3 regions of the Pseudomonas sp. HP_14 genome follow, and region 3 is predicted to be linked to each of the others. Evidence: predicted binding sites of a transcription regulator. Region 3 holds the regulator's gene; each other region holds the start of a gene.

Region 1 (4,434 bases), on a different contig from region 3:
CCGTGTCGCCGCGCTGCCCGCGCCCAACGACCGTGAACGCACCCAGTGGTATTTCCAGCGCTACGTTTCTCATCTGCCTGCCGCCGGAGAAATCGTTCTGTTCGACCGCAGCTGGTACAACCGTGCCGGTGTCGAAAAGGTCATGGGTTTTTGCGATGACGATCAGTACGAAGAGTTTTTCCGTACCGTCCCCGAGTTCGAACGCATGCTCGCTCGCTCCGGCATACAGCTGATCAAATACTGGTTCTCGATTTCCGATCAGGAACAGCATCTGCGCTTTCTCAGCCGCATCCATGACCCGCTCAAGCAATGGAAGCTCAGCCCAATGGACCTGGAGTCTCGGCGGCGCTGGGAGGATTACACCAAAGCCAAGGAGATCATGCTTGAGCGCACCCACATCGCGGAAGCACCCTGGTGGGTCGTACAGGCTGACGACAAGAAGACCGCGCGCCTGAATTGCATTCATCACCTGCTCGGCCAGATGCCCTACGAAGAAGTCGAGCAACCCGCCATTGAGCTGCCTGAACGGCAGCGCCGCGAGGACTACAGCCGAGTGCCAACGCCAAGTGAGCTGATCATCCCGCAGGTCTATTGAACGTACGGCGACGGAAAATAGATTGGACGCTAACGATTTTCGTGCTTAACCTTGCCAGCCTGTTTGTGCGCAACGGGTCAGGCCTGAATGTTTGCTGTTCTCAACGTATTGCTGCCGATTTTTGCCTTGATCCTGCTGGGGTTCATCTGCCGTCGTACAAATCGTCTGGGGCCCAACGCTGCATCGGAAATCAACCGGATGGTGGTCTGGCTGTGTTTGCCAGCACTGCTGTTCAGCGTGACGGCAACCTCCACCTGGGAGCAGATCTGGCACCCGGGGTTCGTGATCGGTTTCACGTTGAGCACCTTGTCGGTATTCGTCATCACGCTGCTGCTGCGCTGGAAAAAAGGCACTAACCTGGCCGACGCCAGTATCGACGCGCTGGGTGGTTCCTATGCCAATGCCGGTTATATCGGCATTCCTCTGTGCGTAATGGTGCTCGGCCAGGAAGGACTGGAACCGGCGCTGGTCGGGGCACTTCTGGTGGTATGCGTATTATTTGGCCTGGCGCTGGTCTGTGTGGAAGTCGGGCTGCAAACCGAACGCAGGCCGCACCGTATTGCCTTCAAAGTGTTCCTGGCGCTGGCGAAAAACCCTCTTGTGGTGTCTCCGCTCCTTGGCGCGTTATGGGCCAGCACCGGCGCGCCGCTTCCCGGTGCCCTGGAAAAACTGCTCAGCCTCTTGGGTGCGGCGACCAGCCCCTGCGCACTAGTCGCGCTTGGCTTGTTCCTCGCCGAAAAACAGCAAGGCACACGCGAGGGGACATCGCTACTGGTTCTGATCAAGCTGATCGGCCACCCTCTGCTGACCTGGGTGCTGGTGTTTCATGTCTTCGACGTGCCGCTCTTGTGGGCCAATGCCGCCCTGCTGCTTAGTGCACTGCCCACCGGCACTGGCCCGTTCATGCTGGCCGAGTATTACAAGCGCGAGGCGTCACTGGTCTCCAGCACAATTCTGGTTTCGACCCTCGGCTCGCTGGTGACGCTGTCGATCTGCCTGTACCTGATCAGCCATCCGGCTTGACGTCGCTGCCCGTCCGGCATCGATAACGTTTAACATGTCGCGCCCTTTCGCCACTGATCGCCTGTCATGACCCCAGAAGCACTCGCCATCCTTAACCAGCATCTGCTTGATGCCCTGCAAACCGCGCCCGATGAAACCCGGCGTTTGTTTCATGGCCGGGGCCGCGTCTGGCCAGGACTTGAGCAGCTCACTGTCGACTGGATGCAGGGCGTGGTCCTGGTTTCGCTGTTCCGCGAGCCTGCAAAAGCCGAACTGGACGCGCTGACCGAATTGTTGCTGGAACTGACCCACACGCCGCAATGGCTCAATAGCAAAGCGCATACCTTATTGTTGCAACACCGCTACTTGCCGGAAAGCACCACCGAGTGGCTGCTGGGTGAACGAGTGGAAGAATGGCAAATCACTGAAAGCGGTCTGCACTTCAAGGTCGATCTGGGCAGAAAGCAGAACTGCGGGCTGTTTCTGGACATGCGTTACGGGCGCGACTGGGTGCGTGCTAACGCGCAGGGCAAACGGATATTGAATCTGTTCGCCTACACCTGTGGCTTTTCCGTCGCGGCCATCGCAGGCGGCGCTGAACACGTGGTCAACCTGGACATGTCCCGGGCAGCCCTCACCCGCGGCCGCGACAACCATCGCCTCAATCAGCATGACCTGCGCAACGTTAGCTTTCTGGATCATGAGCTGTTCAAGTCCTGGGGCAAGGTCAAAAAATCCGGGCCTTATGACCTCGTTATTATTGATCCGCCCTCCTTCCAGCGCGGCAGCTTCCTGCTCGACAAGGATTACCAGAAAGTGCTGCGGCGTATGCCCGAGCTGCTAGTGCCGGGCGGTCAGGTACTGGCCTGCATGAACGAACCCAGCCTGGGCTCCAGTTTCCTGATAGACCACACCGCCATCGAAGCTCCGGCCCTACGCTTCGAGCAACGCCTGGAAAACCCGCCGGAGTTCCCTGACGCCGAAGCCGAAGGCGGACTCAAGGCATTGCTCTTTACTGATACATCGCAAGCCGCAGCGGATATAACATAACACCAATAGTTAGTAAGCTTTGCAACTTTAAACTCACCCAAGTGGATCCAATTAATATTTAATGGCGTCAAATAAACCACTTCTTGAAGCCCTTAAAGTTTCAGTTATAAACGCCGATGGACTTGAATAACCCGCCCTGTGTAAACAACAAAACTTTTTTACACAGGTGATGGTTTTTTCACATTGTGGCGACTACATTGATGGCAAGTCGCCATGAGATAGATCAGTTGAATCTCAGCTATCGCAGTGTGGCGATTCGAGGTATCTCGGCATGAAAACAAGAAATATAAAACTGACCACCAGAGCCCTGTTCAGCTTCGGCATCATCTGTTCATTATTGATCGGCCTTGGCGTTGCCTCGCTGCTCAAAATGGACGACATCCATGACTCCGCATCCGACCTGCAAAATAACTGGCTGCCCAGCGTCAGACAGGCTGGCAGGATAGAGACCGCGATGCTTCTGTATCGCCTGGACGCGAGGCGTTTTGTCATGGATGACGCACGCCAGGGCGAAGCATCGATCAAGAAAATCAATCAACTTAAAGCCAACTTGAGTACCGCCACTCAAGACTATGCACCGATGGTCGGTGGCGCTGACGAGAAAGAGCTGTTCAATAAAGTCTCGGCCAACGTCAGTTCCTACCAAAGCAAAATCGACGAACTGATGGAGCTGAGTAAAACCCGCACCTACCAGGAAATGGCGGTATTCATACAGGACACTTCCAAGCCTCAGGCCGTGGCACTGCAAAACTCGATCGAGGAGTTGATTGCCATTAATGAGAAAGGTGCAGATCAGTCTGGCGCCATCGCGGATGGAAGTTTTACCAGCGGGCGCTACATATCAATGATATTCATTGTGATCGCCGTGCTTGTAACGATAATTGTAGCGGTGGCGTTTACCCGAAGTATTACCCAGCCTATTCAAACCTTGTTGATCACCACCCGCAAGATTGCCGACGGCGACTTACGCACGACGGTCGAAATCAGCGGCGCAGATGAAATGACCGAGCTGCAGACTGCCACGGCAACGATGCTCGCGAGTCTCAAAGGCACGATCCAGCACATCTCGGACTCATCAGGACAACTCGCCTCCGCTGCCGAGGAAATGAGCTCGATCACCAAAGAATCCAATGCCGGTATCCAGCGTCAGAGTATGGAAACCGAACAGGCAGCCACGGCCGTTAACGAGATGACCGCTGCTGTCGAAGAGGTCGCACGCAATGCGGTTGCTGCCTCTCAATCAACCCAGGCATCAGAACGCTCGGCCCGGACCGGACAGGAACGCGTCAGCCAGACCATCGCCTCGCTGGAAAAACTCAGTACAACGGTTGAGCGCACCGGCGTTGAAGTCGAAGGCCTGGCCAACCAGGCACAGCATATTGCCAAGGTGCTGGACGTGATTGGCTCCATCGCCGAACAAACCAACCTGCTCGCCTTGAACGCCGCCATCGAAGCAGCACGCGCCGGTGAACAAGGTCGCGGGTTTGCCGTGGTGGCCGACGAAGTCCGCGCACTGGCTCACAGGACACAGACGTCTACCCGGGAAATCGAGCAGATGATTCAGGGCATCCAGAAAGACTCGACGCTGGCGGTGCAATCGATGAAACAAAGCACGCTTGAAGCCGGGTCAACCTTGCAGATTGCCCATGAGGCTGGCATCGCGATCAAAGAAATCACCTCTGCAATCTCCGACATTAATGAGAGAAACATGCTGATTGCCACGGCGTCAGAGCAGCAGGCGCAAGTCGCGCGCTCGGTTGACCAGAACCTGGTGAGCATCCGCGATC
Region 2 (4,434 bases), on a different contig from region 3:
CAGGATCTGGGTGAAGCCGCAGTAGAAGAAGATGCCTTCCAGTACGCAGTAGTAGGCGATCAGGTTGCGCAGCAGCTCTTTGTCGGTTTCGACGGTGCCGGTTTCGAACTTCGGATCGGAGATCGAACGGGTGTATTTCAGGCCCCAGGCGGCTTTTTTCGCGACCGATGGAATCTCGTGGTACATGTTGAAGATCTCGCCTTCATCCATGGCCAGCGATTCGATGCAGTACTGGTAAGCGTGGGTGTGGATCGCTTCTTCGAAGGCCTGGCGCAGGATGTACTGGCGGCACTCCGGGTTGGTGATCAGGCGGTACACGGCCAGTACGAGGTTGTTGGCAACCAGGGAGTCGGCGGTGGAGAAGAAGCCCAGGTTGCGCATGACGATGCGGCGCTCGTCGTCGGTCAGGCCTTGTGGGTCTTTCCACAGGGCGATGTCGGCGGTCATGTTGACTTCTTGCGGCATCCAGTGGTTTGCGCAACCGTCCAGGTACTTCTGCCACGCCCAGTCGTACTTGAATGGCACGAGCTGGTTAAGGTCGGCGCGGCAGTTGATCATCATTTTTTCGTCAACGGCAACGCGGGCGCTGGCGCCTTCGAGTTCAGCCAGGCCTTCGGCGACGTCCAGTGCGTCCAGTGCTTTTTTGGCACGGATCAGGGCAGGGGAGTCTTTTTCGGTAACGGCGCGAGCTTCGGTGGCTGCGGCGCCACCGGCGCTGTCGAGGCGGTCCATGTTGGCTTCGTTAGCGTGACCGGCGTTGGTTGCTTTGGTGGCTACTTCGCCGTCTTCTTTATCGAATTCGTCCCAGCTCAGCATGGTGGAAGCTCCTGAATTTCAAAGGATGTAGTGCCTGCGTCGAGTGGATGACGCTGGCAACGGAATTTTCGGGTATTACTCAGGATCGACCTGATGGTGGTGCAGCGGGTCGATCAATGGATTTGCTGCCGCGGCTGTGGGCCTTACAGGCGAGCAAAACGGGGACTCAAGGTGGCTTTCAGGCAAGACAGCATTGCGTGTGCAAAGGGTCATTTGAGTACCTTGGAGCGAGCGCGGGATTATACAGATTTCGCCCGACACTTGTTCATCCGTGACTGCGTTTGAGGAAGGATTTTCGCTTTTTTCTTTTGCATTTGCGGGTTCATTCTCAGCGGAGAAGGTATGGCCGTAAATGCGGCGGAAATCCCTTATGTAGTGTTTTTCATATTTCGAAACACAGCATATAGGTCATGAGGGTGTCCGGCAACGTGTCGTTGCGACGCATTTGCGGTATGGGATTCTGGCTTGACGGGGGTCAATGTTTCTCTATGCCTTGGATAGCGGGGGCTGTGGCGGGGAGCGGCTTCGCGGTGAAGATTTTTAGGTGACCAACGGTTGGTCGGAGGGGAGGTTGGCTTGTGGGTAATATTTGGTCTTGTTCAGGGTTTGATGGTGGGCAGGTAGTTGTGGGAGCTGAGCTTGCTCGCGATGGTAGCGCTGCGGTCTGAAGTTGTACCGCGTTATCGTTTATCGCGGGCAAGCCCGGCTCCCACAGGGGGCGTGCCGGGGCGGACTTGGGTTAGCCGACTTTGAAGAACGCCACTTTCTGAGTGAGGCGGTCTGCCAGTTTTGCCAGTTCGTGGCTTGCGGTGGCGACTTGTTTTGATCCGCTTGCGGACTGCACAGTTGAGCCGTGGATGCGGTTGATGTTGATGGCGACTTCTTCGGCCACGCTGTTTTGCTGCACCGATGCGCTGGCGATTTGTGCATTCATGCGGTTGATGGCGCCCACTTCCTGACTGATCTTGGAAAGCGCGCCTTGTGCGTTGCGTGTTTGCTCGACGGTGCGGCCGACCAGCTCGCAGTTGTCACGCATGGTTTGCGCGGCGGTTTCAGTGCCGCTTTGCAGGGTGCTGATCATGTCGCGGATGTCTTGGGTCGAGCGCTGGGTGCGGTTGGCCAGCGAGCGCACTTCATCGGCGACCACCGCAAAGCCTCGGCCGTGCTCGCCAGCGCGCGCCGCTTCAATGGCTGCGTTGAGGGCCAGCAGGTTGGTTTGGGTGGCGATGGAGTTGATCACGTCGATCACGCTCTCAATCTCTTCACTTTGTTTGGATACCCGCTCCACGGTCAGGGTGGTTTCCGCCAGTGAGGTGGCCAGGTGTTCGATCGCCAGGGTGGTGTCGGCGACCAACTGGTTACCGCTGGCCACTTCGCCATCGGCCAAACGCGTTGCGTCAGCGGCTTGAGACGCATAACCGGTGACTTCGTTGACGGTGGCTGCCATTTGCGTGATGGCGGTGGCGACTTGTTCTGCTTCACGGGTTTGCAGGTTTATCTGGTCGTTGTTGGTGATCGACGTGGCGGACAACAGCGTGGACGACTGGTTGACTTCCTGAGCGGCCATGCGCACTTGGGTAATGGTGTCGGACAGGCGGCTGAGGGCTGTTTTCAGCACACCCATCACGCTGTCGGGGTAGGGCGTGACGATGCTTTGTTGCAGGTCGCCCGCTGCCAAACGTTGGATAGCCTGAGCCACTTCGGTGGGTTCTGCGCCGAGGGTGGATTTGACGAAGCGGATGATGAGGACCGACAGGAAGATGCTCAGCAGCAGGGCCACGCCGGTCGCCAGCAACATCAAACCGCGAAACTGGCTGGCAGTGGTTTGCACTTCATTGAGCTGCGATTTAATTGACGCTTCTTCGTAGTCGATCAAGGCGTTGATGCGCTTGAGCCACTCGCTGTAGTCGGCGGATATCTGATTGAGCAGTAATGCCTGGGAGCCCGCAATGTCGCCGCTGCGCCGCAGGCTGATCAGTTTATCGGTGGAGGCGAGGGTGCGCTGTTCGATGTCTTTGATGGCGCGCAGCATCGATTGCTCTTGCGGGCTGACAGTGTTGCTTGCGTACAACTGGTCCAACGGGGCGGCCGAGTCGACGTAGTCTTTTTGCAGGCGGCTGACTTCAGCGAGGTGGGTTTCAAGATCACGATCATTATTGACCAGCACGGCATCGCGAATGGCGATCGCGCGGTTGTGAACGCTGCCCCGGAAGTTGATGGCGTAGCGTTGCACTTTGGCGGCATTGTCGCTGACGTCTGCCAGGGTCGAGTCAATGAACCCAACCCGCTGGATACCCACGGCGGTAATCAATACAAGCAGCGAAACAACGGCGGCAAAGCCTAGGCCGATGCGGGACGCGAGGGAGATCGGGTTTTTCATGAGGTGAACTCGTGGGGAACAAACTGCTGAAGCGCGCTGGTATCAATGCGCCATCTGTTGCGGGTAGCGGGAAGATATCCTCAGGTGGTATTGACGCCCAATTGAGGGTGGCTACGGGATGGATAGTGTCATGCTATCGGATTTTCTAACCCATTCATTTGAATGGATATGGGCGTTTTTACGACGGTATCGGAGCGAACGCTTTCGTTTGCCGAGCATTGAATCTGCAGGAGCTCACCGAGGTTACGAGGCCAGCGATAGCGTTTTGTCTGATACACCGTTATCGCTGGCCTCGTAACCTCGGTGAGCTCCTACAGGATTGGGCTTGATTTAGAGGGAGCTGCGGTGTCAGGTTGGGTTGTTGCGATAGGTTTTGAGTAGGTCTTCGCGAGTTGGAAGAGGACGGGCGATATCGAGTTTAAGCGAGGGGAACGCGTTGTCACGCGGGCGATCTGTGCAGGAGGCGGTTTGGAGGGGGGGAAGCCGGGAGGGTTTGAGGCTCCCGGTTTGTATTTCGGTAGTTACAGCAGAGTGACCTTATCGCGGGCAAGCCTCGCTCCCACAAGGGAAGCGAGGTCTGCCTTGCTGCCAATGCTTATTGGCAAGCTTCGCAATCCGGCTCGTCGATAGCACAGGCCTTAGGCACTGGTGCCGGGCCGGCTGGTGCTGCTTCGGTTGGACGCGGGGCGGTGATCGCCGAGTCGTCCGGGCCGTGGCCGCCGCTCGATACTGCGTTGAGCTTGCCGGTGTTGACGGTGGATTTCTCGGTGCTGGTCGCAGCCAGGGCACGGAGGTAGTAAGTGGTTTTCAGACCACGGTACCAGGCCATGCGGTAGGTTACGTCCAGTTTCTTGCCCGATGCGCCAGCGATGTACAGGTTCAGGGACTGAGCCTGGTCGATCCACTTCTGGCGACGGCTTGCTGCGTCAACAATCCACTTGGTGTCAACTTCGAACGCGGTGGCGTACAGGTCTTTGAGTTCCTGCGGGATGCGCTCGATCTGTTGTACCGAACCGTCGTAGTACTTCAGGTCGTTGATCATGACCGAGTCCCACAGGTCGCGGGCTTTGAGGTCGCGGACCAGGTACGGGTTGATCACGGTGAATTCGCCCGAGAGGTTCGATTTCACGTACAGGTTCTGGTAAGTCGGTTCGATCGACTGCGATACGCCAGTGATGTTGGCGATGGTCGCGGTCGGTGCGATGGCCATGATGTTGGAGTTACGAATACCTTTCTGT
Region 3 (4,434 bases):
GTCGAGCTGACTGCTGCCCTGGATTACAAGCTGTCCGCGCTGGCGCCTCGCGTCCCGAATATCGAGCTTGAGGACGAGTTGCGCAAAACCCAGTCGCGCATCGTCTCGGCTCAGGCAGAACTGAACAATCGTGGTGACAGCGACGGCGCGACCAATCGCCAGTTGTTTGCCGGTTTGCCATTGAGCGCCGCTGACACTCACATCGAGCCGACTCTGGAAGAGCCGCCGCGTCCCTTTGTGCAGCCACAGGCCGCACCGGCTGCGCCAGCAGGTAATCAGCGCGGTTACGACTCGATGCGTTTTGAATTGAACGGCCTGCGCGAGCTGCTGGAAGTCCAGCTTGGCTCCCTGGCATGGAACCAGTTGCAAGGCAGCCGTCCGGCACAGGCCAATCTGTGGCGCCGTCTGCAACGTGTCGGCTTGTCCGGCCCGCTGTCGCGCGACCTGCTGGAAATGATCCCTGATATCGACGAGCCGCGTCAGGCTTGGCGTATGCTCTTGGCGCACCTGGCGCGCATGATTGAAGTGCCTGACGTGGAGCCGCTGGAAGAGGGTGGTGTGATTGCCATGGTCGGCCCTGCCGGCATGGGCAAGACCACCACGCTCGCCAAGCTGGCGGCGCGCTACGTACTCAAGTACGGCGCACAGAATATCGCTTTGGTCAGCATGGACAGTTTCCGTATCGGTGCTCAGGAGCAACTCAAGACATTGGGTCGCATCCTCAATGTGCCGGTGACTCATGTCGATCCTGGCCAGTCGCTGGCGCAGGCGCTTGATCCGCTGCTGCGCAAGCGTGTCGTGTTGATCGATACCGCCGGCCTGCAAGCCAGTGATCCGGCGTTGCGCATGCAGCTGGAAAGTCTGGCAGGGCGCGGCATCAAGTCTCGTAATTATCTGGTACTGGCAACCACCAGCCAGAAACAGGTGCTCACTGCGGCCTATCACAGCTACAAGCGCTGTGGTCTGGCGGGATGCATCCTGACCAAGCTGGACGAAACTGCCAGCCTGGGTGAGGTGCTCAGCCTTGCGATCAGTCATGAGCTGCCAGTGGCCTATCTGACTGATGGCCCACGAATTCCTGATGATCTTCACCTGCCTCGCAGGCACCAACTGGTGTCGCGTGCGGTCAATGTGCAGATGCAAGAAGAGCCAAGCGAAGAGGCCATGGCGGACATGTTCGCCGACCTTTACCACAACCCCAACAAACGGGTCGGTTAAGTGAAGCGAACTATTGGACGTTACCTGCATCGATGGTCTGCCCGGCATGGCTCTTCACTGAGCGTGTCGCCCGCAATCTGGCTACGGTCTACGCAAGACAAGGTAAAGAAATAACATGGGCAGCATGCATCCCGTACAGGTGATCGCGGTGACCGGCGGCAAGGGTGGCGTCGGTAAGACTAACGTGTCAGTGAATCTTTCGCTGGCCTTGGCCGAGCTCGGCCGGCGCGTCATGCTGCTGGACGCCGACCTTGGCCTGGCGAATGTCGATGTCCTTCTTGGCCTGACGCCTAAACGCACCCTTGCTGATGTGATCGAGGGCCGTTGTGAGCTTCGCGACGTTTTGTTGCAAGGTCCGGGCGGGATTCGAATCGTGCCTGCCGCTTCCGGCACCCAGAGCATGGTTCATCTGAGCCCGGCGCAACATGCCGGCCTGATCCAGGCGTTCAGCGACATTGGCGACAATCTGGATGTGCTGGTGATTGACACCGCAGCCGGGATTGGCGAGTCAGTGGTCAGCTTCGTCCGCGCTGCTCAGGAAGTGTTGCTGGTGGTCTGTGACGAGCCTACTTCGATCACCGACGCCTACGCGCTGATCAAGCTGCTCAATCGCGACTACGGCATGAACCGTTTCCGGGTTCTGGCCAACATGGCCCAGAGTCCGCAGGAAGGTCGCAACCTGTTTGCCAAGCTGACCAAGGTGACCGACCGTTTCCTTGACGTTGCCTTGCAATATGTTGGCGCCGTGCCTTACGACGAATGTGTTCGCAAGGCCGTCCAGAAGCAACGTGCCGTATACGAAGCTTTCCCACGCTCTAAATGCTCACTGGCGTTCAAGGCTATTGCGCAGAAGGTCGATACCTGGCCACTGCCTGCCAACCCTCGCGGGCATCTTGAGTTCTTCGTCGAGCGACTGGTTTACCAGACAAGCGCAGGGCCTGTTCAATGACCGCGAGCGGCTACCAGATGTACAGCAAGGCTTCCAGAAACTCGCAATATGAGTTGATCGAGCGGTATGCTCCGCTGGTCAAGCGCATTGCGTACCACTTGCTGGCGCGTCTGCCAGCCAGTGTTCAGGTCGAAGACCTGATTCAGGCGGGCATGATCGGCTTGCTGGAAGTGTCCACCAAGTACGATTGCACCAAGGGCGCGAGTTTCGAGACTTATGCCGGGATTCGTATTCGCGGTGCGATGCTTGATGAAGTGCGCAAAGGGGACTGGGCGCCACGCTCTGTTCACCGCAATACGCGCATGGTCAGTGACGCAATTCGCTCAATTGAAGCTAAAACAGGTCGCGACGCTAAAGATCACGAAGTTGCGGCCGAACTCCAATTGAGTCTCGATGATTATTACGGGATTTTGAACGATACCTTGGGCAGTCGCCTCTTCAGTTTTGACGACCTGCTACAGGACGGCGAACATGAAGGGCTGCATGAGGATGGCGCAAGCGGTTCGCTTGAGCCGTCGCGCGACCTGGAGGATGAACGCTTCCAGGCTGCGTTGGCAGATGCAATTGCCAACTTGCCTGAGCGTGAACGTCTGGTCTTGGCGCTGTACTATGACGAGGAGCTGAACCTCAAGGAAATCGGTGAGGTCCTGGGGGTCAGTGAATCGCGAGTCAGCCAGTTACACAGCCAGTGCGCCGCTCGTTTGCGGGGGCGTTTGGGAGAGTGGCGAGCGCGTTGACAGGCGGTATGCGTCCTTGGTGATGGCGTGTCGCGTGTGAGCAGGCTGTGCAAAGCGTTACGTGGGACAGTGGACAAGGCTGGAGCCGTACAGGTATTTCGCTCCACGGACTGTAGAAGCAATAGCTTTAATGCAGCCCGTGGATTTGCTGTGCGGTTTCCATAGTTGTTGATATACCAAGCCCGTCGTCGTTTTCGCACAGCCGATGTGAGCTGTGCCGGTATTGATTGAACAGCGCGTTCAGGTGCTGAACGCGTCAAAGACTGCTTGGAGGTCGAATTGGACAAGAACATGAAAATCCTCATCGTTGATGACTTCTCAACGATGCGGCGGATCATTAAAAACCTGCTACGTGATCTGGGCTTCACCAACACGTCCGAAGCCGATGACGGGCTTACCGCGTTGCCGATGCTGGAAAGCGGTTCTTTTGACTTTCTGGTAACGGACTGGAACATGCCTGGCATGACCGGTATCGACCTGCTGCGTAAAGTACGTGCCGATGAGCGCCTCAAGCACCTGCCGGTGTTGATGGTGACCGCAGAAGCCAAGCGCGACCAGATCATTGAAGCGGCTCAGGCCGGCGTCAATGGTTATGTCGTCAAGCCATTCACGGCTCAGGCGCTGAAAGAAAAGATCGACAAGATCTTCGAGCGCGTCAATAGCTGATGTATGCCGCGAGGGCTCTATGGAGAACAACGAAACGTCAATGGGCGAGTTTGAAGCGACCCTGAAGAAACACGCTAGCGAGCTGGTGACGAGCCTTGAAAAAGGCCGTTTCGGCGACGCGGTGCAATTGATCCACGAGCTTAACCAGGCTCGGGATCGCGGTCTCTATCAAGAGATCGGCAAGCTGACTCGCGAGCTGCACAGTGCGATCGTCAATTTTCAAATTGACCCGAACATGCCGCAAGCTGAAGAAGTGTCCCAGATCACGGATGCCACCGAACGCCTGTCGTATGTTGTCAGGCTTACGGAAAACGCAGCTAACCGCACCATGGATCTGGTCGAGGAAAGCACCCCGCTGATCCATAGTCTGAACGATGAGGCCAAGGCCTTGAGTGCTGACTGGGGGCGCTTCATGCGCCGTGAAGTCGGCGCAGAAGAGTTTCGTGAGCTGGCGCGGCGTGTCGATGGTTTCTTGACGCGCAGCGAACAGGATACCCAGAAGGTTTCCTCCCACCTCAACGATATTCTGCTGGCTCAGGACTTCCAGGACCTTACCGGTCAAGTGATCAAGCGCGTCACGCAATTGGTCACTGAAGTGGAGAGCAATCTGCTCAAACTGGTGCTCATGGCCAGTCATGTCGACCGCTTTGCGGGCATCGAACATGACGACGAATCCATCCGCGCAGAAAAAGATCCACAAAAACATCTCAAACAGGGTGAAGGTCCGCAGATTCATGCCGATAAACGGGAAGACGTTGTGTCCGGACAGGACGATGTAGACGATCTGCTATCGAGCCTGGGCTTCTAAGTCTGGTCTGTTGACGGTTAATTTTAGGGAGCACCCCAATGAGCTTCGGCGCCGAT

The links. The regulator FliA, encoded in region 3, starts transcription of late flagellar genes. The targets are predictions, from matches to a motif close to CTAAAGTTTNNNNNNNNNNNGCCGNTAA.
Region 1: ACYASS_RS01955 (methyl-accepting chemotaxis protein) is a predicted target of FliA. The motif match lies at 2,740-2,767, and genes of this name have one in related genera.
Region 2: ACYASS_RS08680 (methyl-accepting chemotaxis protein) is a predicted target of FliA. The motif match lies at 2,474-2,501, and genes of this name have one in related genera.

What each region holds. Positions count from the first base shown of each region.
Region 1 is NZ_JBTOQI010000001.1:454,411-458,844, forward strand. Features, by position in the region: gene ppk2 (polyphosphate kinase 2) at 1-595, shown strand, start outside; gene ACYASS_RS01945 (AEC family transporter) at 683-1,618, shown strand; gene ACYASS_RS01950 (class I SAM-dependent methyltransferase) at 1,685-2,647, shown strand; gene ACYASS_RS01955 (methyl-accepting chemotaxis protein) at 2,919-4,434, shown strand, end outside.
Region 2 is NZ_JBTOQI010000009.1:81,168-85,601, reverse strand. Features, by position in the region: gene ACYASS_RS08685 (ribonucleotide-diphosphate reductase subunit beta) at 1-816, opposite strand, end outside; gene ACYASS_RS08680 (methyl-accepting chemotaxis protein) at 1,556-2,263, opposite strand; gene ACYASS_RS08675 (ribonucleoside-diphosphate reductase subunit alpha) at 3,792-4,434, opposite strand, start outside.
Region 3 is NZ_JBTOQI010000033.1:47,526-51,959, reverse strand. Features, by position in the region: gene flhF (flagellar biosynthesis protein FlhF) at 1-1,218, shown strand, start outside; gene fleN (flagellar synthesis regulator FleN) at 1,334-2,167, shown strand; gene fliA (RNA polymerase sigma factor FliA) at 2,164-2,904, shown strand; gene ACYASS_RS17895 (chemotaxis response regulator CheY) at 3,196-3,570, shown strand; gene ACYASS_RS17890 (protein phosphatase CheZ) at 3,590-4,378, shown strand; gene ACYASS_RS17885 (chemotaxis protein CheA) at 4,417-4,434, shown strand, end outside.